DNA from 4 places in the Actinoplanes sp. NPDC051343 genome. Region 1 is predicted to be linked to each of the others. Evidence: riboswitches for the same ligand, from Rfam matches in the RefSeq annotation. Region 1 holds a riboswitch; each other region holds the start of a gene.
What was found. A riboswitch is a leader RNA that binds a small molecule or an ion and turns the genes downstream of it on or off. The one in region 1 is predicted to bind cyclic di-AMP.

Region 2: another riboswitch for cyclic di-AMP. It lies ahead of ACIA5C_RS38705 (coiled-coil domain-containing protein); the one in region 1 lies ahead of ACIA5C_RS13815 (NlpC/P60 family protein).
Region 3: another riboswitch for cyclic di-AMP. It lies ahead of ACIA5C_RS18515 (C40 family peptidase); the one in region 1 lies ahead of ACIA5C_RS13815 (NlpC/P60 family protein).
Region 4: another riboswitch for cyclic di-AMP. It lies ahead of ACIA5C_RS31625 (transglycosylase family protein); the one in region 1 lies ahead of ACIA5C_RS13815 (NlpC/P60 family protein).

Annotation. Positions count from the first base shown of each region.
Region 1 is NZ_JBITEL010000003.1:681,166-686,924, forward strand. It holds gene ACIA5C_RS13805 (BlaI/MecI/CopY family transcriptional regulator) at 1-142, shown strand, start outside; gene ACIA5C_RS13810 (M56 family metallopeptidase) at 189-1,097, shown strand; cyclic di-AMP (ydaO/yuaA leader) riboswitch at 1,220-1,356, shown strand; gene ACIA5C_RS13815 (NlpC/P60 family protein) at 1,372-2,370, shown strand; gene ACIA5C_RS13820 (M1 family metallopeptidase) at 2,426-3,769, opposite strand; gene ACIA5C_RS13825 (MarR family winged helix-turn-helix transcriptional regulator) at 3,788-4,231, opposite strand; gene ACIA5C_RS13830 (epoxide hydrolase family protein) at 4,285-5,361, shown strand; gene ACIA5C_RS13835 (hypothetical protein) at 5,490-5,759, shown strand, end outside.
Region 2 is NZ_JBITEL010000015.1:70,160-75,918, forward strand. It holds gene ACIA5C_RS38695 (ABC transporter permease) at 1-568, shown strand, start outside; gene ACIA5C_RS38700 (ABC transporter ATP-binding protein) at 561-1,334, shown strand; gene ACIA5C_RS38705 (coiled-coil domain-containing protein) at 1,371-2,387, opposite strand; cyclic di-AMP (ydaO/yuaA leader) riboswitch at 2,385-2,530, opposite strand; cyclic di-AMP (ydaO/yuaA leader) riboswitch at 2,716-2,856, shown strand; gene ACIA5C_RS38710 (coiled-coil domain-containing protein) at 2,862-3,908, shown strand; gene ACIA5C_RS38715 (glycoside hydrolase family 65 protein) at 3,946-5,759, opposite strand, start outside.
Region 3 is NZ_JBITEL010000005.1:223,455-229,213, reverse strand. It holds gene ACIA5C_RS18530 (hypothetical protein) at 56-379, opposite strand; gene ACIA5C_RS18525 (serine protease) at 1,152-1,976, opposite strand; gene ACIA5C_RS18520 (L-lactate permease) at 2,122-4,086, opposite strand; gene ACIA5C_RS18515 (C40 family peptidase) at 4,144-4,638, opposite strand; cyclic di-AMP (ydaO/yuaA leader) riboswitch at 4,646-4,806, opposite strand; gene ACIA5C_RS18510 (hypothetical protein) at 5,266-5,759, shown strand, end outside.
Region 4 is NZ_JBITEL010000010.1:296,671-302,429, reverse strand. It holds gene ACIA5C_RS31640 (hypothetical protein) at 1-44, opposite strand, end outside; gene ACIA5C_RS31635 (LysR family transcriptional regulator) at 56-928, opposite strand; gene ACIA5C_RS31630 (YybH family protein) at 1,020-1,367, shown strand; gene ACIA5C_RS31625 (transglycosylase family protein) at 1,463-2,137, opposite strand; cyclic di-AMP (ydaO/yuaA leader) riboswitch at 2,139-2,305, opposite strand; gene ACIA5C_RS31620 (saccharopine dehydrogenase family protein) at 2,512-3,750, shown strand; gene ACIA5C_RS31615 (TetR/AcrR family transcriptional regulator) at 3,966-4,610, opposite strand; gene ACIA5C_RS31610 (GNAT family N-acetyltransferase) at 4,797-5,411, shown strand; gene ACIA5C_RS31605 (winged helix DNA-binding domain-containing protein) at 5,423-5,759, shown strand, end outside.

The sequences.
Region 1 (5,759 bases):
GTCCCGCGAAGAGATGACCGCCGCGGTCATGCTCGACGCCCTGACCGCGAGCGGCGACCAGGACGCGGCGCTGGCCTACTTCGTCGGCCAGTTGCCCCCGGAGGCGCTGGCCGCCGCCATCGAGGCCGCCAAGCAGAAGTGATGGCTTGCCATGCGTTCTTGGGCGGTGGGTGGGGCGGTTGGACGGGGTGACCGCGCTGCTGCTCGGTGCTCTCGGGCTGACCCTGTCGCTGCTCGTGCCGGGGCCGCTCGCCCGGTCGCGCTGGCCCGACCGGGCGCCGCGCGCGGCCGTACTCCTGTGGCAGGCGATCACCCTGGCCGCCGTGCTGAGCGCGCTCGGCGTCGTGCTCGCGGTGCCCGAGGAGCTCACCCGGGCGTACGGCTCCCGTAAGCCGGTCGTGGCCGGCGCCCTGTTGATCGCCCTGGCCGTCGCCGCCGTGATCGTCGCCCGGCTGCTGATCTCGCTCTGGGGCGTGACCCGGCGCTCGCGGGCCCGCCGCGAGCGCCACCGCCTGCTGGTCGACCTGCTCGACCGGGCCGAGCGGCGCCACGAGTTCGGCCCGGACCACCTGCGGGTGCTCGAGGGCGCGCTGCCGCTGGCCTACTGCGTGCCCGGGCGCGAGCCGCGGGTCGTGCTCAGCGACGGTGTGCTGCAGGTGCTCGACCGGGCGCAGGTCGACGCGGTGCTCGCCCACGAGCAGACCCATCTGCGGCACCACCACGACGTGGTGATGGAGTCGTTCACCGCCTTCTACCGCGCGGTGCCGCCACCGCTGCGAAGCCGGGTGCCTCTGGACGCCGTACATCTGCTTCTGGAGATGGTGGCCGACGATGCCGCACGGCGCGTCGCGGGCCCCGCGGCCCTGCGGGCCGCGCTGGAAAGGTTGACCGATGCGGTCCCTCTGGCGGAGGACGCCCGGGCCGACCCGTGGGGTGACGCGCGTCGCCGGAGACTGGACCGGCTGTCGGCGCCGCGCCCCGAGTCGCCCGGCCTGAGTCTTGTCGCGGGACTAGCCGCGGCCGCCCTGCTGGTACTACCCACCGTCATCCTGGTCGTGCCCTGGCTCGACCGGGCGCTGGAGGAGTGGCCGTTCTAGTCACTCTGAGTGGCTGTCGGCATGCAAGCAGTTTCCCCGTCGCGTCGGCTTCAGTTAAGGCAATGATCGGGAGTACGGTGGTGCCCGGTCCGGCAGCCCCCCATCGTCCATCCGGCCGATCTGACGGACCACCGCCTAATCGTCGTGCCTTGACGAACCGGGGACCCGAGCAGTTGGGGTGAAGCCGTGCATCTCGCGGCCGGGCGCGCTTCCCGCTCGAACCCGTCAGCTAACCCGATCGGCGGATGAGGGAAGAAAGGACGACGCACGTAACGTGAAACGGAACGGGGCGCGCCGCGCCGTAATGCTGCGCAGCCTGCTCTGCCTCGTCGCCGCGGCCGGCGTAGTTGTCACCGCACCGGCCACCGCGGCACTCGCGACGCCCTCGCCGTCCAGCGTCGAGGCGCAGATCGACACCCAGTGGAATCAGCTAGAGCCGATCATCGAGCTGTACAACGACGTGCACGGCAAATTGATCAAGAACCAGGCTCAGCTGAAGAAGCTCACCAACCAGCTCACCCCGCTCCAGGTACAGGTGGACGTCGCCCTGTCCTCGGTTCGCGGCCTGGCCACTGACGCGTACAAGCAAGGTTCGCCGAGCGCGGTCAGTGCCATGTTGATGAGCGGGTCGACGAACCAGCTGACCGACAAGCTGACCCTTCTGGACCAGCTTGCCCGGCACCAGCAGGCGCAGATCGCCGGCGTCGCCAAGCTGCGCGACCAGTACGCCAAATCCAAGAATGACCTCCAGCTTCTGACCAACTCCATCGCCGCGCGCGATGCCGATCTGGCGCAGAAGAAGAAGGCCATCAATGTGAAGATCGATGCGCTGCAGAAGCTGCGCATCAAGGCGTACGGGGCGTCCGGTGGCGACACCGGACCCCTGCGGATCGGGCCGTGCCCGGTCACCTACACCAACGACGACGGCGGTAAGGCGGCGCGCAAGGCGTGCTCGCTGATCGGCAAGCCGTACGTCTTCGGGTCGGACGGCCCGAGCACGTACGACTGCTCCGGCCTGACCAAAGAGGCGTGGGCGACCGTGGGCGTGACCCTCGACCACTACACGAAAGACCAGTGGAACGAGGGCAAGCCGGTCAGCCGGGGAGATTTGCAGCCAGGTGACCTGGTGTTCTTCTTCCCTGGTTCGTTGCACCACGTGGCCATCTACATCGGTGGTGGTGAAGTGGTGCATGCTCCGCACACGGGTGACCATGTGCGGATGGCGGTGATGGACAACGTCGGTCCGATCGCCGGTTACCGGCGTCCGGGCTGACCGAGGCAGGCAAGTTGCTTCGGGGGACGCCAATGGCGTCCCCCGTTTGCTGTGCCTAGCCGTCGACGCGGTGGGTCGACCAGAACGAGGTGAGGTCGGTCGAGCCGGCCGCGGCCTGGGCGGCGGCCTTGAAGTCGGCGACCGTCGAGACGCCGTACCAGTGCGACGCGGCGTACGACTTGAGCAGGTTCGTCATCGCGGTCGTGCCGATCAGGCGCCGCAGGTCGTGCAGCGTGCACTTGCCGTAGCCGTAGACGACGGTGCTGTAGCGGCTCGAATGCGCGTCCCAGTAGGCCATCGAGTTGGTGAGCCGCTCGGCGCTCGACTGCCACGTGATCCCGCAGCCCGACCCGGTCTTGTTGAAGTACAGGTCGGTGGCGTAGTCGGTGAAGCCCTCGTCCAGCCACGGCGTGTTGTATTCGTCGTCGCCGACGATCCCGTAGAACCACTGGTGGGCCAGTTCGTGGGCGAGCGCGGTCGAACTGACCACGTCGAGCACGAACCCGGGATACTCCATGCCGCCGAACCAGAACCCGTTGTCCAGGACCACGTCGGCCTCGGCGTACGGATAGGCGCCGAACCGCCCGGAATGGGCATCGAGCGCCGACGTCGCCGTGCCGAGCATCGAACTCGCGTTGGCGGCACTGACCGAACTGACCCGGTAGACGTTGACCTTGACGCCGCCCGCGGTGGTGCCGGTCGTCTTCACGAACGGGCCGGCCGCCCAGGCGAACTCGCGCACCTTCGTGCCGACGGCGGTGGTGATCGTACGGCCGCTGGTGCCGGCCCGGTCGGTCGACGAGCCGGTCGCGGGCACCGCCATCGACGTCGGATGGTCCAGCATGACCGTGTAGTCGCTGCTCAGGGCGTAGAACGACTCACCGTTGTCGGTGTACGGGTCGAGATGCCAGCCGGCGCCGTCCCGGATCGCCAGCACAGGCAGCGCGTTACCGATGAAGTAGTAGCTGCCGTCGTGCCCGAACCGGTCGACGCCCGCCGTGACGGTGATCGACAGGTCGAAGCCGATGCTGCCGCTCGCACCCTGGGCCAGCGGAGCGGGCAGGGTGATCTTCATGGCGGTGCAGTTCACGGTAAGCGCCGAGGCCGTACCGCCGGTGACGTTGGTGAGCGCGATCGGGGTGGACGGGCAGGAGCCGTGCGCGTTGTCCCAGAGCCGCAGGTAGACCTCGGTCAGCGGGGTCGCCGAGGCGTTGCTGAAGGTGACGCCCTCGTGCCCGGTCCAGGTGCCACCGGTGGCGTTGCTGGTCAGGCTGATCGTGTAGGCCGGGGTCGCCGGCGTGCGGGTGGTGTCCGTCGCGGCCGCCCGCGCCGGGGTGGCCGGTGCCGCCAGCATCGTGCCGGCGAGGGCGAGCAGGGCCGGTAACGCTCGTCTAATCATTCGACGAGCATGGATGTCTCACTCGTCGCCGGGCAACGGGGGAATCCCTTGTCGGTGATGGTCGAGAAGCTTGCTCAGGAGCGCGCTGAGCTGGCCCCGTTCGGCTTCGTCGAGCGGTTGCAGGAGGACTTCCTGGACCTCCTGAGCGCTGTGTTCCAGCTGGGCCGCCCGCTGCCGGCCGGACGTGGTCACGGTGATGACGTTGCGCCGGCGGTCGGCCGGGTCCAGAGCCCGGGAGACAAAACCTCCGGCTTCGAGCTCATTCAGCGCGGCGACCATGTCGCTCAGGTGGATTCCGGTACGCCGTCCGAGCGCGGCCTGGCTCGCCGGCCCGTCCTCGATCAGTGAGCTGAGCAGCCGGTAGTGGTAGCCGCGCGCTCCGACCTTGGCGAAGCCTTCGCTGACCAGGCGGTGCGCCTGGGCGGCGGTCTGGGTGAGTAGCCAGCTCGGCAGGTGATCCACATCGCCAGAGTAACATTTGCACGCCTAACGTTAGTGATACTAACGTTAGGTGTATGAACGAATTCCGGTACCGCCCCTCCGCGTCCGACCTCGACGACCTCGAGGACCGCCTCGGCCGCACCCGCTGGCCCGACGAACTGCCCGGCGTCGGATGGTCGTACGGCATCCCGGCCGAGCGGGTCCGTGCCCTCGCCGACCGCTGGCCCGGCATCGCGTTCTCCGCCGACGGGTACGTCACCACGATCGACGGGCAGAACGTGTATTTCGAGCACTACCGCGCACCCGACCCGGACGCCCTGCCACTGATCCTCACCCACGGATGGCCCGGGTCGACGGCCGAGTTCCGGCACCTGATCCCGCTGCTCAACCAGCGGTTCCACCTCGTGGTACCGGCGATACCGGGCTTCGGCTTCTCCGGGCCGACCACCGCGACCGGATGGGGGCAGGAGCGGGTCGCGCGGGCCTGGGCCACGCTGATGGACCGGCTCGGCTACCAGCGCTACGGCGCTCACGGCGGTGACTGGGGCTCGGGCATCTCGCGGCTGCTCGGCGCGATCGCGCCCGATCGCGTGGTCGGCGTGCACGTCAACTATCTGCCGACGCGCGGCGCGCCTGACGGGCTCTCCGAGCAGGACCGGGCCCGCCTCGAGCGCACGCTGGCGATGGCCGGCACCCGGCATCCGCACCAGTGGCAGTTCGCGGCCGCCCCGCAGACGATCGCGTACGCGCTGAACGACTCCCCGGCCGGATTACTGGCCTACCTGGGGGAGAAGTTCACGATCTGGGCCGACCCGGCCACGCCGGTGTCCGATGAGGACATCCTCGTCGACGTGATGCTCTACTGGCTCACCGGAACCGCCGGATCGGCCGCCCGGCTCGTCAAGGAGAGCGGCTTCGGCGGCCCGATCGCGCTCCCGTCGCCGCTCGGTGTGGCGGTGCTGCCCCGCGACATCACGCAGTCGATCCGCCCGCTGATCGAGCCCACGCACGACATCCGGCAGTGGACCGAGTTTCCCCGGGGCGGCCACTTCGCGGCCCTCGAGGTGCCCGACCTGCTGGCCGCGGACATCACCAGCTTCTTCGATCTGGTAACAAACTCGAAGGTTTCCTTGGCCGAAAGGGTTAGGTGACCACGGACCTCCCTCCCGCGGGATTTCAGGTTTTGTCGCACTTCGGCGACCGGGCGTTGCCGCGGTTCGGCCGCGCTCGGCAGACTTCCCGCACCGCTGATGATCGGCGGTTCCGGAAGGAGAAGCACGTGACGGTACTGGTTTCGACCGCATCACCGGCGGTGCGGGTGGGCGTCCGCCGGATCCTGGTCCATGGGATGGTGCTGGCAGTGTCCGCGCTGACCGTTCTCGGAATGCTGCTCGCGGCCGGGGCGCGCCCGGCGGCCGCGAACACCCCCTCGGACGCCTCGTACACCTACTACGTCGGTGCGACCCCGGGTTACCGGGGCCTGCCGATCACCGTGGGCTGGACTCATGATCATGCGTGGGTGATCTCCAGCTATGGAGCCGCGCTCGCG
Region 2 (5,759 bases), on a different contig from region 1:
CAGCCAGACGGTCGTGCAGAACGGTGTGACGGCCATCACCGGCAACCTCGGTCTGATCCGGGCGCTGCATTTCCCCCGGGCGAGTCTGCCGATCGCGGTCACGTTGATCGAGATCCGCAACATGATCGCCTCGCTCAGCGTCCTGCTCGCCATCGTGCTGATCAGCGGCGAGCCGATCCGATGGCAGTGGCTGCTGATGCTGCCACTTTTCCTATTGCAGTCGCTGTTCAACGGCGGTCTGGCGATGTTCGTCGCCCGGCTGGGCACCAAGGTGCACGACATCCGGCAGCTGATCCCGTTCATCATGCGGTTCTGGCTGTACGGCTCGGCCGTGATCTACCCGGTCACCAACTTCACCCACCGGTTCCACGGCTGGAAGATCGACATCATCAAGGCCAACCCGCTGCTGGTCTTCATCGAGCTGGGCCGGCACGCCCTGATGAAGGACGTCGAGCTGGTCGGCCCGCCGCTGCACCTGTGGATCGAAGCCATCATCTGGACCGTGTTCGTCGTCATCGGCGGCTATCTGTACTTCCGGCGCGGAGAGAAGGGTTACGGCCGTGGCTGAGGAACGCGTCCCCACCGTCATCGCGGACGAGGCACACATCGTCTACCGCATCCATGGCGCCTCGGCGGCCGGCGCCAACAGCCCGGCGGCGAGTTTCAAACGGATCATGACGAAGAAGAACGCGGCGAGCATCCGAGAGGTGCACGCGGTCAAGGGCGTCACCTTCGTGGCCTACCGCGGCGAGGCGATCGGCCTGATCGGCAGCAACGGCTCCGGCAAGTCGACGCTGCTGCGGGCCATCGCCGGCCTGCTGCCGGTCGAGCGCGGCGGGGCGATCTACGCGGCCGGCCAGCCGTCTCTCCTGGGCGTGAACGCGGCCCTGATGAACGACCTGTCCGGCGAGAAAAACGTCGAGCTGGGCTGCCTCGCCATGGGCATGTCCCCGGCCGAGGTCAAGGCGCGCACCGCCGACATCGTCGAGTTCTCGGGCATCAACGAGCGGGGCGAGTTCAGCACGCTGCCGATGAAGACCTACTCGTCCGGCATGGCGGCGCGGCTCCGCTTCTCGATCGCCGCGGCCAAGAAGCACGACGTGCTGCTGATCGACGAGGCGCTGGCCACCGGCGACGCGAAGTTCCGCAAGCGGAGCGAGGCGCGGGTGCGTGAGCTACGCGCGGAGGCCGGCACGGTCTTCCTGGTCAGCCACAGCGAACAAACGATCCGCGACACCTGCGAACGCACCATCTGGCTCGAGTCGGGCGTGATCCGGGCCGACGGCCCGACCGAGGAGATCATGCGGATGTACGAGGAATTCAGCAATAAATGAGAGAAGGCCGGCCCCGATGGGCCGGCCTTCTGCGTTTCATCGCACCGAGAGATGTACGTGGTTCTCATGCTCGCTCGACGGGTCGCCGTTGCCCTTCGTGTACGCCTTCCAGCCGCTGCTGGGCAGCCAGATGCGCCGGAACCAGATCACGTAGAGGACGCCCAACTCGTCGGAGTTGTTGATGAAGTAGTTGGCCAGCCGGTTGCCGTAGTCCTTGCTGGCGCCCGACGCGACCCCGCCGAAGCCGCCCTTGTCGGCCGCGAAGTCGCAGGCCCGGCCCTTCGGATGCTCGCCACTGTTCTGATGCCGGAAGCAGGCCACGTAGTGGGTGAATCCGGCCGACTTGGCCTGCTGCATGGCGTGCAGCATGCGCGGGGTGATGCAGCCGTCGGTGGTCGGGTCGTTGACCGTGCATCCCTCGGGTGACAGCGACCCGTCCGAGTTCCGGTTGACCGACGTCGCCTTGGAACTGCCACCGCCGTCGCCCGGTTGCGGGTCGTCCTGTCCGGCGTTCGCCGTCTTGAGCGCCGCCTCGGCCTGCGCCTTGCGGGCCGCCATCACGGCGACCTGTTTCTGCTGGTCGCGCACGGTCGCGTCGATCGCCGCCTTGGCCCGGCCCTGAGTCTCGCGGGCGGTTTGCAGGTCGTGCATCGCCTTCTGCTGGCGGGCCGCCACGGTCTGCAGGACCTGGGCCCGGTCGAGGAAGCCGGCCGAGGAGTTGGCGGTCAGCAGCGCGCTCATCGGCCCGAGCCGACCGGCCCGGTAGGACTCCTGCACGACCTGGTCGAACGCGGCCTGCCGGGGCGCCATCTCGGTGTCGATCCGCTGGAGTCGGGTGGCCAGGTCGGTCTGCTTCTTCTTGGAGCCGGCCAGTTTGTCCCGGGCCTCGAGGTAGCCGCGGGAGGCCGTGTCGAGTTGCTGGGTGAGCGACTTGGAGCCGCCCTCGCCGTCGTCGCCCGACGATCCGGGTGCGGCCCGGGCGGGCGAGGCGAGTCCGGTCGCCGCGACGAGGGCGACCAGTATCGCGGCCATGGTTTTCGGCAGCACAGGCATTCCTTCCGGTGGTGCCGCCGGCCGGGTTAGCTGACGGGTTCGGGACGGAAGAAATCCCTACCGCTCTTCGTCGAGCGGATTCACCCCGGTGTAAAAGGTGGTTCCCCGGCTCACCCCGAAGGGTGATTAGGCGGCGGTCTCCATTCGAAGACCGCGGCCGACGATACCGGACGCCATCGATTGATCGATAGTTTTGATACGCAGAGCAATTGTCCAGTCACTATGCGTCCCACCATTACTAGATGTCGCCGTACGGTAACTGCTTTTGTCCTTTTCGAACCCTGAAGCATTCTCGCTGCTCGGGTAAACTCGGCGCCGGAATCTGCACGGCAGAACACCGCCTAATCGCCGCGAGGCGAGCCGGGGACCCAGGTTTTCCGTTGGGGTGCATCCGCTTGATGACGAGCGGTAGGGATCGCTTCCGTCCCGAACCCGTCAGCTAACCCGGTCGGCGGTCCACCCGGAAGGACATGCATGACCGTCAGACACCGTCGGTGGCTGAATCTCGCCCTGGTGCCGCTGATAGTGGCCGCCACCCTGACCGCCGTCACCGCCCCGGCGCAGGCCGAGCCCGGCTCCGGATCTTCCTCCACGTCGACGTCCCCCGACGAGAAGGGCGGTGACGAGCTCTCCGACAACTCCACCCTCAACGACGTGCTGGAGAGCACCAACCGGAAGTACGTGCAGGCCAAGGCCGCGGTCGCCACGTCGACCACCCAGCAGAAGGCGCTGGCCGGTCAGATCAAGGACGCCGAGGCCAAGCGCGACGCCCTCACCCCCGAGGTCGCGGCGATCGCGACCCAGCAGTACGAGACCGGCCGCCTCAGCGCGTCCCGTTTCCTGCTCGGCGCCGACGACTCGGACGACTTCCTCGCCAAGGCGGTCTCGCTCGAGGAGATCAACGCGCTGCACGATCGCAAGCTGCACGACCTCGACCTGGCGATCGACGAGGTCAACGCCAAGAAGGCGGCGCTCGACGCCGAGGTCAAGGCGCAGCAGACCAACCTGCTGGCGATGCAGAAGCAGAAGGAGTCGGCCGACAAGGCGCTTCAGCTGGTCGGTGGCGATAGCCTGACCCAGGGCTTCGTGGTCGCCAAGTCGCCGGTCGCCGCGCCCGCGCCGCGAAACGCCCAGGGCGGCTTCTCCCCCGAGGCCTGCACGGTGAACGACCCGACCACCAACGGATGCATCACGCCGCGCATGCTCCATCTCTACCAAGAGGTGAAGAAGGCGGGCTTCAATAGATTCGTCGGCTGCCATCGCGACGGCGGGCCTTACGAGCACCCCAAGGGCCGGGCCTGCGACTGGTCGTTGCAGAAGAGCGGGTTCTCGGTCGCGCACAACGCCGACATGAAGAACTACGGCAACGACCTGATGGCGTTCCTCGTGCGTAACGCGGACCGCCTCGGCATCTACTACGTGATCTGGTACGCGCAGATCTGGTTTCCGGCGACCGGCAACTGGCATGCCTATCACGGTGTGAGTAATCACAAGGATCACGTGCACGTATCAGTGCTTTAAAAAAAGGGCCCCGCGTTTTCGCGGGGCCCTTCCTGCTTCAGTTGGCGCTGCTGGTCGCCCGGCGCACCGGCGCCCGGCCGTGCGGCTGGCTCGGCGCCGGACCGACCGGCGGGGCCGGCGGGATCGGCACCGAGACCGGCTTGACCTGGGTCACCTCGATCTCCTTGCCGTGGTGGACCAGCGTCAGCCGGGCCGCCCCGCCGCCGTTGCGCAGCGAGTAGGTGACCTCCTCGGCGGAGACGTCGACCCGCAGCCGCAGCCCGTGCCACAGCATCGAGAACTCGAGATTGGTGATGCGGCTGGGCAGCCGCGGCGCGAAGGACAGCTGGCCGTTGAAGTCACGCATGCCGCCGAGACCGGCGATCAGCGAGATCCAGGTGCCGGCCAGCGACGCGACGTGCACGCCGTCCCGGGCATTCTGGTGCAGGTCGTGCAGGTCCATCAGGGCGGCCTCGCCCAGATAGTCGTGTGCCAGCTCGAGGTGACCCACCTCGGCCGCCAGCACCGCCTGGACGCAGGCCGAGAGCGAGGAGTCCCGCACCGTACGCGCGTCGTAGTAGGCGAAGTTGCGTGCCTTCTCCTCCGGCGTGAACGCGTCGCCCCGGATATACATCGCCATGACCAGGTCGGCCTGCTTGACGACCTGCTTGCGGTACAGATCGAAGTACGGGTAGTTCAGCAGCAGCGGGTACGCCTCGGGGGGCGTGTTCTCGAAGTCCCACTCCTGCAGCCGCGTGAAGCCCTGCGACTGCTGGTGCACCCCGAGCTCCCGGTCGTACGGGATGTGCACGGCGGCCGCCGCGTCCCGCCACGAGGCCATCTCCTCGTCGTCGACCCCGAACTTGTGGGCCAGGTCGGGGTGACGCTTGGCCGCCTCGACCGCGGCGAACATGTTCTGCTGCGCCATCAGGTTGGTGTAGATGTTGTCGTCGACCACGGCCGTGTATTCGTCCGGGCCGGTGACGCCGTCGATGTGGAAGCGGCCGTGCCGGTCGTGGTGGCCGAGCGAGCGCCACAGCCGGGCCGTCTCGACCAGCAGTTCGAGGCCGGCCTCACGCTCGAAGTCGTAGTCGCCGGTGGCCTGGATGTAACGGCGCACCGCGTCGGCGATGTCGGCGCCGATGTGGAAGCCCGCGGTGCCGGCCGGCCAGTAGGCCGAGCACTCCTCGCCCCGGATGGTGCGCCACGGGAAGGCGGCACCCTGCAGGCCGAGCGTCTGGGCCCGCTCCCGGGCCAGGTCGAGTGTCGAGTGCCGCCACCGCAGCACGTCGGCGGCCGCCGACGGCTGGGTGTACGTCAGAGCCGGCAGCACGAACGTCTCGGCGTCCCAGAACGTGTGGCCGTCGTAGCCCGGGCCGGTGAGGCCCTTCGAGCCGACCGGCCGCTGCTCGGCCCGGGCGCCCGCCTGGAGCGTGTGGAAGAGGCCGAAGCGGACGGCCTGCTGCACCTCGGGGTCGCCCTCGACCTTGACGTCGGAGTGGTCCCAGAACGCGTCGAGATATTCGCGCTGGGCCTCGAGCAGACCCTCCCAGCCGTCGAGCCGGGCGCTGGCCAGCGCCGCGCCGACCTGGTCACGCACGGCGGGAAGCGAGCGGTTGCTCGACCAGCCGTACGCCGCGAGCTTGACCACCCGCAGCTTCTGTCCCGGCTCGAGCTTGCAGGCGACCGTGGTGCGCAGCCAGTCCGGATGGCCCTCGGTGGTGACCTGGTGCTTGCCCGTCGTCTCGATCAGGTGCTCGACCGCGGCGGCCATCCGCAGATCACTCGCCTTGGTGCGGTGCACCAGCAGGCCGCCGGCCTTCTGCTCGAGCATCTCCTCGGCCTGCAGCGGGTGGTCGAGCACCGCCGCGA
Region 3 (5,759 bases), on a different contig from region 1:
AATGGCGCGACGGCCGAGGTGTGCACGCCTCGGCCGTCGCGTTTCCATTCTTCGATCAGTGGTGGAACGGCGGGCGGTGCGTCGGCCGGCCGTGACCGAACGGGCCCCGGTGCGAGCTGACCGACAGCTGCCAGTCACCGTGGTGACGGCCGAAGCGGACCAGGTTGCAGTCGTGCCGGTCCCAGCGGTCGCGCATCTCACCGAAGCGGCCGCTGCGCTCGCACTGCAGCCGGCTGTGGAAGTAGCCCACGACGCGGTCGTGACCGCCGTGGTCCTTGGCGGCGGTGGCCGTAGAGGCCGACGCCGGGCCGGCACCCATGGTCAGGGCGGCCGCAACAGCCATTCCCGTCATTGCCAGCAAGCGAGTCGCTTTATTCATGGAAATCACCTTCATTTCTAACCGTGATCGGGGGTTGTGTGCCGAGCATAGGAGCCTTCCGGCATTCGCGCCGTCGGCAACGCGCACACGATAAGGTGACTTTTCGCGGCAATGTGAAGGAATAGACGAATTGTTCAACAAATGATCAGAGGCGCGTTTATTTTGACGCGCCAGCACATTTAAGTATTGCATTTAGAATTGGCCGTGAGCTGCACTGTTCCGGCCGCGCCGGCCCGATCGGGCCGACACCCGGTCCAGTGTGGACGGCATCCGTGCGCCACGACGTGCCGCCCCGACCCCAGGCCGTCGTCCTGGCGATCCTCTGAACCGCGGTGGGCGCGCCCACGCCGCCGAGGCCTCCGTCCCATCCCCGCCGGCCCGCCCCAGCCCGATCCACCACGTCGACGCGCACACGATCGTCCGGCACCGGCATCACGCCGCACACCCCGGGGCCTGGCCGTGGTCACCACGCCATCAGTCGGCTCTGCGAACCGTGAGCGCCCAGCTCAGGATGTGGCGACTGCGCTGGTCGTGATCGACCCGACCGACGGTGGCGTACGTACGCCCGTACTCCGACGGTGACAAGAGCAGCTGCCGCTACGACAACGCCTCCGCGCTGCATCCGGCCGCATCGACCGTCAAAGCGGTCGTGCCGCCGGCGCGCTCACGGAAGGTGTCGGCTATAAGTCACGCTGGGGCGCCGGCTCGCCCCCGCCGCCTCCCGACCCGACGAGCGGGCCCGGCTTTCACCGGGCCCCATCCATCGGTTCGGTCAGGGCTTGGTCAGGAGGCAACCGGTGACGGTCAGGTCGATCGTGCGGCTGGAGCCGACGCAGGTGGTGAACCAGTACGTCTCCTCGCCGTAGCTCTGGCCCTGGTACGCGTGCGTGGTGCCGTTCGCGTCGACCTCGCACGGGTTGTTCAGCGTGCACATCTCGCCGTCGTCGTTGCCGGTGTTGTTGATGCCGACGATCTGCCCGGACGAGGCGTTCACGATCGGCGAGCCCGATGTGCCGTGGATCGTGTCGCAGTTCGGGTCGTAGCGCAGCGAGTCGTGCCAGGTCCACTGGTCCTCGCGGAGCGTCGGCACGAAGCTGGAGATCTGGCAGCTCCAGATCTCCTTCCAGTAGCTGGACGGGATCGAGACCGCGGTGCCGGCGGCCGGGTGCGCGCTCGAGATGGTCAGCGCGGTCGCGCCGTAGCGGCTCGAGAGCGTGGCGAACGTGCTCGTCAGGCGGTAGAGGGTGACGTCGGTGCCGGTCATCGTCGCGTAGATGACGCGGTCAGCCTTGACCGTGGCCAGCGCGCGGCCGCTGCTGTTGAGCAGCGTGCCCGACCGGCTGCTGGTGCGGTTCTGCAGGACCACGCCGGCGTTGATGAATCCGCCCTCGTAGCAGTGCCCGTTGGTGAGCATCATGGCCCGGTCGCTGCTGACCGAGGTGGGGAAGCGCACCAGTGACGCCGAGCAGTTGCTCAGCGAGATGGTGTTGGCGAGGGTGACCGCCGTGGCGGCCTGGGCCGGTGCTCCACCGATGAGGACACCGGTCGCGGCGGCCAGACCGGCCGCGACCATTGCGAGCGCCCGTCGTACGCGCATGAAGGATCCCTTCTTGCCGGTGCGGCGGGTGGCCGAGGTCGGGCAGCCCGCCGCACGGTGAGGCGGCGCGGCGCGTGACGGGTCGGCGGCACGCTAACGCCGAACAGGTTGCCCGTACCCTGGCATCTACATTGATCAATGTCAATTAGGAGGGAACCATCCAGCCCAGCACCGGCGTGCCCTGCAACGCGACGATCGCGCACATCACCAGCAGCAGGACGACACTCCACAGCACCACCCGCCGGAAGATGTCGCCCTCCCGGCCGGCCATGCCGACCGCCGAGGCGGCGATCGCCAGGTTCTGCGGACTGATCATCTTTCCGAGTACGCCACCGGACGAGTTGGCCGCCGCCAGCAGCACCGGGTCGAGCCCGGCCTTGGCCGCGGTCTGCACCTGCAGCGCCCCGAAGAGCGCGTTGGCCGAGGTGTCCGAGCCGGTGACCGCGGTGCCGATCCAGCCGAGGATCGGCGAGAGAATGACGAAGACCCCGCCGGTTGCGGCGAGTGCTTCGCCCAGGGTGTTCGTCTGCCCGCTCTGGTTCATGACGTACGCGAGGGCCAGCACTGCCATCACGGTCACGATGGCGTGGCGCAGGTTGGCGTAGGTCAGCCCGTACGCCCGCAGCGCCTTGCCCGCCGATATGCGCAGGACGACCGCGGTGAGGATGCCCGCGACGATCATCATCGTGCCGGCAGCCGGTAGCCAGCCGAAGGCGAACGTGACCGAGGAGAGCGGCTTCCCGTTGGCGCCCAGCACGTGCAGGCCGGGCCACGCGAAGCTGACCGTCCACGGCGACTTGGCCAGCGCCGCCTTGACCGGCCCGATGCTGATGATCGAGAAGATCGCGATGATGATGAGGTAGGGCGCGTAGGCCCGCACGATTTCCGCCGGGCTGTCCCGCCGCTCCAATGAGGCCGATGCGGCCGCGGAGGCCCCGGTGGCCCCGGTGGCTCGGGACAACTGCGGGGTCGGCGAGTCCTTACCGCCGCGCGCCGTCCCGTCGGGGTCACCGTCGTCCGGAGGAGACCCCGCAGGCGCCGCCGAGGCCCCGGAGCCGACGGCGGCTCCGGACCCGGCCGAGGTACCGGAGTCGCCCGACGAGCCAGAGCCGCCCGACGAGCCCGAGCCGGCCGACGAGCCGGATGCGACCGCAGGGCCGGAGCCGGCCGACGAGCCGGGAGCGCCGGATGTCGACGCCGCCAAAGTGGCCACCGACGACGGCGGAGCCGCGCCGGCCGTCACCATGTCCGGCTCGTGGGACGGTTTCCAGATGCGCAGGAAGCCGATCACCGAAGCCGCCGACAGCAGCGCCGCCACGATGTCGGTCAACGGCACCGACAGATAGTTCGAGGCCGCGAACTGCGCCACCCCGAACACCAGCCCGGCCGTGAGGGCGACCGGCCAGGTCTGGCGGAGTCCCCGCTTCCCGTCGATGACGAGGACGAGGACCAGCGGCACGACCACGGCCAGTATCGGCGTCTGCCGCCCGACCATCGCACCGAGCGTGTCGCTGTTCAGCCGCGGGTCGTCACCGGCCCCCGCGGCCACCGTGCCGAGCGTGACGATCGGCGTTGCCAGCGCCCCGAACGCGACCGGCGCCGTATTGGCGATCAACGCCACCGACGCCGCCCGGATCGGACTGAACCCGAGCGCGATCAGCATGACCACGGTGACCGCTACCGGCGTACCGAAGCCGGCCAGCGCCTCGAGCAGCGCGCCGAAGCAGAACGCCACGATGACGGCCTGGACGCGCATGTCCGGGCTGACCCGCGCCATCGATCGGCGCAGCACGTCGAAGTGGCCGCTGACCACGGTCAGGTTGTAGACCCAGATCGCGTTGAGCACGATCCACAGGATCGGGAAGAAGCCGAACGCCGCGCCCTCGGTGGCCGAGAGCACGGACTGTCCGACCGGCACGGAGTAGACGGTTATCGCGACGACCAGGGCCACCACCAGGGCGATGACGCCGGCCAGCCAGGCGCGCATGCGCAGCACGCCGAGCAGCACGAAGAGCGTTAGAAGGGGAAGAACTGCGAAGATCGCGGAGAGACCGACCGAATTGCCGACGGGGTCGGTCACGATCCGGAACTGATCCACCATAGGACCCATCCAGGGTTGTCGATCGTTCCGATCAATCTAAACCGCGCATGACCGAAACGAACAGCCCTAGATCCCGATGCGACCGAACCGCACGTCGCCCCACGACCAGATCGCGGTCAGTTGCACCCGCTGCCCGGGCTTCGGCGCATGCCAGACCCGGCCCACGCCGGCATAGACCGCCACGTGGTAGGCATGGCCGCCGCTCAGCCAGAAGACCAGATCGCCCGGCCGGGCGGCGGCTTTCGCGATGTGCCGGGCGGCACGGAACTGCCCGTCGGCCGTACGCGGGAGGCTGATCCGCACACTCCGATACGCGTACCCCGTCAAGCCGGAGCAATCGAAGGCGCTCGGCCCGGTGGCGCCGAAGCGGTACGGCTTTCCGTGTTGAGCACGCGCCGCGGCCACGATGTGATAGCTACGCATTCTCGCCGCGTACGCAATTCCAGCGGGAGTCGAACGCGCCGCGCAAGTGCCGGCGGCGGGAGCAATGGTCAGCACCACCAGTGCGGCGGCGATGAGAATGGCGAGACGAACCGGCAGAGCCTTGACGTCGAGAAACACAAAGAATCCTTGGTCCTTCAACCGCCTGCGAGGTTAGCTGTCGGATCAGGCCGGAAGGACGGCCCGTCGCGCGTGGCGACCTCACCCCGAGCCGGCTGGTGAGCCGGCATGATGGTTCCCCCGTCCCCGCTCACTGAAGATCCTGATAGGAGTCGGTTTCCTCGACGCTCTCGGTGAGCGGGACTCGGCGCCCGAGAGCGACCTCCCGTCGGGGAGGCACCGCATACCCATCGGCGGCCCTCCGTGATTCGACAGTTCACGCGCCGCGTCCCGCCCGCCTCATTGGTCCCGAACCGGAGGCCCCGGTCGCTACCTCTCCGGACATCGCAGCCGGATCGACCCGATTCGGCGGAAAAATACGGCCGCCGGACGGTGAACCTCGTCACCGAATTCGTTGACCCCCGAAAGTGGATATCGGTTAAGCGCGAGCCCGGATCGGTCGAAAGGTATTGGGATAGACCTCTGCAAAGGGCGGTGAATTGCATGGTTCTGCACCAGATCGGAGAGTGGACTGATGCGGAACTTCCCCGGCTCAACCGGGCGATTCTTTCCGGTGATGCCCCACCGGGACTACTCACCGAGCAGTGCACTCAGGTGCTTTTCCCGCTATTGCCGCAACCCGACCGAGTGCCCGCTGAGCAGGCAAAACGCTTGGCCGTACGCCTCGGATTCGTCGGCGCCTCGCTCGGCCGGCACTACCAGGAGCGGACGCCGGAGGGAAAGCGGACGCCGGAGCGGGCATACGACGGCCTGACCGTCGGTGACCTGCCTTTTCGTCTCTACTTCGAGGCGATCGCGGAGCGGACCGGCACCGGACACTGCGGCCGCGACACCTATGCCTCCCTGGTCCGCTGGAACGTCGGCACGCTGAAGGTCCTGCGAGGCGACGAGACGATGGCCGTGCTGCCCGGCGTCTTCGACGACGGCAAGGTGCGCAGTTACACCGGCACGCCAGGTGAGGAGCGCTTCTTTCTGCTGGTCAAGAAGGGCGAGGCGGTCGAACTCGCGATCAACGACGTGCTGGGGCCGCTGACCGGGGACGAGGGCGTCCTGCTCGGCGCCGAAGCCCTCGACCGGGTGCGCCTCGCGATCGAGCTGCTGGTCGCGCTGCGCGAACTGTT
Region 4 (5,759 bases), on a different contig from region 1:
GCGGGCAGGGCTTGGCGGAGTTGCTCACGAATCGAGACGGACACGGTTCGTCAGATTAGCCGAACGCCGCTTTCAAATGCGGCAGGAGCGCTTCCAGCGCCGCGCTGACCCGAGGGCGCCAAACGAGCGCGAGCAGGGCGGCAATCGGGACTCCGGTGATCGGCACCGCTTTCAGATCCGGAAAGTCGGCGGCCATCGATTCGCTCAGGACCGCCACGCCGAAACCGCGGGCGGCGAGACTCGCCACGGCGCCGGGCGCCGATGCGGCGAGCGCGAGATCGGGGATCAGACCCTGCGACAGGAAGGCTTCGTCGAAAACGGCACGGATGCCGGTGCCTTCCGGCAGGGTGACGAGCGGGTACGCGGTGAGCTCCTCGACGGAAACCGCGTCCCGGCCGGCGAGTTCTGAATCGGGCGGGGCCAATGCGATAAGCCCTTCCCGGGCGATGACGTGGGAAGCCAGATGCTCCGGGGCGTCGCCGGCCAGACCGACCAGCGCGATGTCGTAGAGCGAGACCCGCACGCCGGTCACCAACTGGTCGGAGTTGTCCTCGGCCAGCTCGAGTTCGATGGCCGGATGCGCGCGGTGGAAGGCGGCCAGGGCGGCGAAGAGCGGCTTCACCTCACAGCCGATCACCATGCCGATCGTCAGGTGGCCGCGCACCAGCCCCTGAACCTGGTCGACGGTCTGCCTCAGGCCGGCCGCGGCGTCCAGCGCGGCTTTCGCGTACGGCAGGGCCTCGCGCCCCGCCTCGGTGAGGCGGGCGGTGCGCCCGGACCGGTCGAAGAGCTCCGCCCCGAGCTCCTTTTCCAGGGCTTTGACCTGCGCACTCACCCCGGATTGGCTGATTCGCACCCGGGCTGCCGCGCGGGTGAAGTTGGCCTCGTCGGCGACCGCGGCGAAGTACTCGAGCTGGCGAAGTTCCATAACCACAGATTCTAGTTACGACAAGAACCATCTGTTGGACTGCTGAGGCCGACCGCGGAAGGGTGGCGTCATGAACGAACGACAGAAGGCCATGAAGCCCGAAGACCTGACCCGCCTCTTCGTCGAGCGGGCCAACGCCAGAGACGCGGCCGGCCTGGCCGAGCTCTACGAGGAAGGCGCGGTCATGGCCTACCCTCCCGGCGGCCAGACCGTCGGCCGAGCCGCGATCGAGAAGCTATGGGCCGAGCTGTTGCCCAAGATGCCGGAGATCAAGCCCGAGCAGCCATTGCCGACGCTGATAAGCGGCGACCTCGCCCTGACCTCGACGCCGCCGCGTGACGGCTCCGGTGCCCGTGCGCAGGTGGTGCGCCGCCAGGCCGACGGCTCGTGGCTGCGGGTGCTCGACCAGCCCGAGTTCGTCACCCCGGGCAGTCGATGAGGCGGTGTCGCTGTGGTGGTGCCGACGGGGGCAATGGCACCACCACAGCGCACGGGGAACGGGGCACAGGGGTTGGTGCGGTGAAACTATCTAGCTCAGAGCGCGATCCGCTGACCGGGGAAGATCAGGTTCGGGTCGTTGATGATGCCGCTGTTGAGCTTGGCCAGCGAGTGCCAGCCGCCCTTGACCTGATAGCGCGAGGCGATGGCCGACAGCGTGTCGCCCGAACGCACCACATAGGTCTTGCCGGTCGCCTTGACCGACGCCGACCGGACGACCCGGTTGGTGGTCGCCTTGTGCTGGCTCGACTTCGACGACTTGTGGGTCACCGACTTCGAGGTGTTGCTCGACTTGGTGCTGTGCGACTTCGAGCTGTGCGACTCGCTGTGCGAGCCGCTGGTGTTGCTGCCCGAGTAATGCTTGGTCGAGCCGCCCTTCTTGCCGCACACCGGCCAGGCGCCGATGCCCTGGCCCCGCAGAACCTTCTCGGCGATCGCGATCTGTTCCGACCGGCTCGCCTTGTTGGCCGTGCTGGCGTACTTGCCGCCGCCGTACGCCTTCCAGGTGCCCTTGGTGAACTGCAGGCCACCGTAGAAGCCGTTGCCCGTGTTGATGCTCCAGTTACCACCGGACTCGCACTGCGCGACGGCGTCCCAGTTCACGCTGGACGCCTGCGCCGGCGAGGCCGGCCCGAGCAGGGCGGCGGTGCCCGCCACGCCCGCGGCGGTGATGCCGAGGGCAATACGGGCATGCTTTCGAATCTGTGCCATGACAGAAATTCCTCCACGCCTGCGAGGTCAGCTGTCGGGTTCGGGCTGAGGTGCCCGGCCGCGGTTGGCGGCTTCACCCCGAGGCGCGCACCAGCGCGCCGAGGAACTTTTGGGTCCCCCGCTCCATGCCTTGGGTCAATTTCCGTCGGGCGGCGGCAAGGACTCGGCGATCCGCCCACGGTGTCCACGATGGCGGACCCGACCGAACCTAGCCGGACGAATTCGGCGACCGCCAAGTTAAGGTGACCTTGTTCTCAGTAATTGACCTATTTGATCTTTCTTTAGGACGAGTATGACCGATATGTGGAGTCCTTAAATTACCAGTCGGTAACCTTCGACTCCATGTCGCTTTGTCTGATGCAGAATCGGCAACTATGACCCAGCCCACCCGCGAGCACGATGTCGTCGTCTACGGCGCCACCGGCTTCGCCGGCGCCCTCGTCGCCCGTCATCTGGCCGCGTACGCCCCTGTCGGCGCCCGGATCGCGTTGGCCGGCCGTTCGGAGACGAAGCTCACTTCGGTCAAGACCGAGTTGGGCGTCGATTGGCCGATCGTGGTCGCCGACGCCTCCGACGAAGCCGCCCTGTCCCGGCTCGCCACCTCCACCCGGGTGGTCGTCACCACGGTCGGGCCGTACCTGAGATACGGCCGCCGGTTGGCCGCGGTCTGCGCTGCGGTGGGCACCGACTACGCCGACCTGACCGGCGAGGTGCTCTTCGTCCGCGACAGCATCGACGCCAACCACGACATGGCCCGCCGCACCGGCGCCCGCATCGTGCACGCCTGCGGCTTCGACTCGATCCCCTCCGACATCGGTGTCCACGTCCTCAATCGTCAGGTCAAGGCTGACGAGGCGGGCGACCTGACCGACACCACGCTGGTCGTGACCAGCCTCCGCGGAGGCATGAGCGGCGGCACCATCGACACCATCCGCGCCCAGATGGAGGAAATGAAGAAGGACCGCGCGCGGCGCCGCATCGCGGCCAGCCCCTACTCGCTGAGCCCTGACCGCGCGGCCGAGCCCGACCTGGGACGCCAGCCGGACATGGTCACCCTGCCCGGTCCGGCCGTCGACCCGTCGTTGCGGGGCACGCTCGCCCCGTTCTTCATGGCGCCGTTCAACACCCGGATCGTGCGCCGGTCGAACGCGCTGCAGAACTGGTCGTACGGCCGCACGTTCCGCTACCGCGAGGTCATGAGCATCGGCACGTCTCCGCTTTCACCGCTGCTGGCCGGGGCCCTGAAGGCCGGGATCGGTGCCGCGATGGTCGGCCTGGCGGTGACGCCGCCGGCGATCCTCGACCGTGTTCTGCCCAGCCCGGGCAGCGGCCCCAGTGAGCGCACCCGCACGTCGGGCCATTTCACCGTCGACGTCTTCACCCGCACGACGACCGGGGCTCGCTATCGCTCGCGGGTCCGCGCGAAGGGTGATCCGGGCTATGCGGCGACCGCCGTCATGCTGGGCGAGTCGGCGCTGGCCCTGGCCTTCGACCGCGACGAGTTGCCGCCTTCGGAGGGTGGCGTGCTGACGCCGGCCACCGCCATGGGAGATGTGCTGGTCAACCGCTTGCGCACGGCGGGCCTGACGATCACCGCGGGCCGCGCCGACTGAGGGCACTGCCGTGACCCGTGCGGCAAGATCCGTGCGGCCAAGATCCGTGCGGCCACGGCTCCGCTCCCGGCCGGCCCGCTGCAGATCGAGGAGTTGACCGGCAGTGGGCCGGGCCGGGCGTGATCCGCCCGGACAAGTCCGGGTCCGTCGGCCGGCCCTGTCGGGAACGCAGGCGTACCTGATCTACGCGAGACTGCCCGACCATCGCCGGTACGTCAATGAGCGAGGAGGTGGCCGGCGATCCACGTCAGGTGGTCAGCCAGTTCGTCCGGGTCCTCGGCCATGTCGCGCGAGATCCAGTCGATGATGACCTCGCTGATGCCCGCGATCAGCGCCAGCAACGTGCGTTCCAGCCGCCGCTTGTCGGCCGTGTCGCCGACGAACCGGTTGACCAGCGGCGCGAAATGCTGGGCGTCCTCCCGCAGCACACCGCGGCGGCGGGTCTCCATGCGCGGCGCGTTGACGTAGATCACGCGGGCGCGTTCCGGATCTTCGACCAGTTTGGCGATCAGCGTGCGCATCATCGGCCGGAGGAGCTCCTCGGCCGTTGCTGCCTGAGGCGGGGCCGACCCGGCGACCTGGCCGAGCAGCCAACGATTTTGCTCGCGGTGCACGATCAGCAGCAGGTTTTCCCGGTCGGTGAAGTGCTCGTAGAAGTAGCGCTTGGAGACCTTTGCTCCGGCGCAAACGTCGGCGACCGTCACGTCCTCGTAATCGCGGGTGCCGAAGAGGTGTACCGCCGCCGTCACGATCCTGGCCCGCCGGTCGCTGGCCCGTTCCTGCCGGGACCGTCCGCCGTAGTTCTCGCCGCGGCGGGATGGTGCGCCTCGGCGCGGCGCAACCGCCGTCCGCTCTTCCACGCCCCCACCGTAGGCCCTCGGCGCCGACTCCTCCTAAACAGTGCCGAAAAGCCCCGGTGATCACGCTTCTCGACAGTCCACGTTGTCCATTCCGGCGATGTCGGTCCGGGTACTATGCCGCCCGTAACACCCTTGACCTCCGCCGCCCTCTGGCCGGAAGTGCCTCCTAACCGGCACGATTCACCTGTGACCGCGAGCCGCCTTCCCTTCCCGCTCACTCTGACGGGAGGCGGCGTCGTCCTGCGCGAATGGCGTTCGGACGACCTCGACGACCTGGTCGTGATGCTCGACGACCCCGACATCGCCCGCTGGACACCGATGCCGTCGCCGTTCGACGTGGAGGCCGGCATCGCGTACCTCAAGCGCGCCTATCAGGGCCGCGCCACCGGCCAGCGCATCCAGCTTGCGATCACCGCCGATGGCAGCGTGCCCCTGGGCGAGGTCCTTCTCTTCGGCGTCGACCTCGGCCTCAAGGAGGCCGAGCTCGGCTATCTGGTCGGCGCGCCTCATCGCCGACGGGGGCTTGCGGCGAGTGCGTTGTCGCTGCTTTCGGCGTACGCGCAGAGCACGCTGAAGCTCTCACGTCTCCTGCTGCGGATCGATCCGGGCAATCTCGCAAGCACCGCCGTGGCCCGTCGCTGCGGCTTCCGTCTCACCGGCGAGCCGGCGATCCTGCAGGAGGGCCCGTACGGCCCGACCAGCCTCGACACGTGGGAACTGGTCGAGGGCCGGGCCGGCACCCGGATGGAACGGCTGAGAAATGTCGCAGCCCGGCGGTACGGTCGTCGCACCCAGTTCTAGGGAGGTGCCCGATGGCCGACCGCGCTCAAGTGATGGCGTTCCGCGTGGCCGCGCAGGGCCTGGCCAAACGTGGCAAGGCCCGGCCCGGCGACCTCGACGTGCTCGATCTCGGCGTCCAGGAGTACATGCCGGGCTCGCTGCAGGTCGCCCTGGCCGCCCGCACCGCCGCCGGCTTCGACGACGATCGCCTGATCATGGTCTGGGCCGCCCGTGGCGCGCCCCACCTGCATCGGCGCCGTGACCTCCCGGCCCTGACTCGCCAGCTGTGGCCGCTCACCGACGCCGATGCGGCCGCCCGCATCAAGAGCGGCCAGATGCCCGATGCGGGCCGGCTGGGCATCGAGGCGT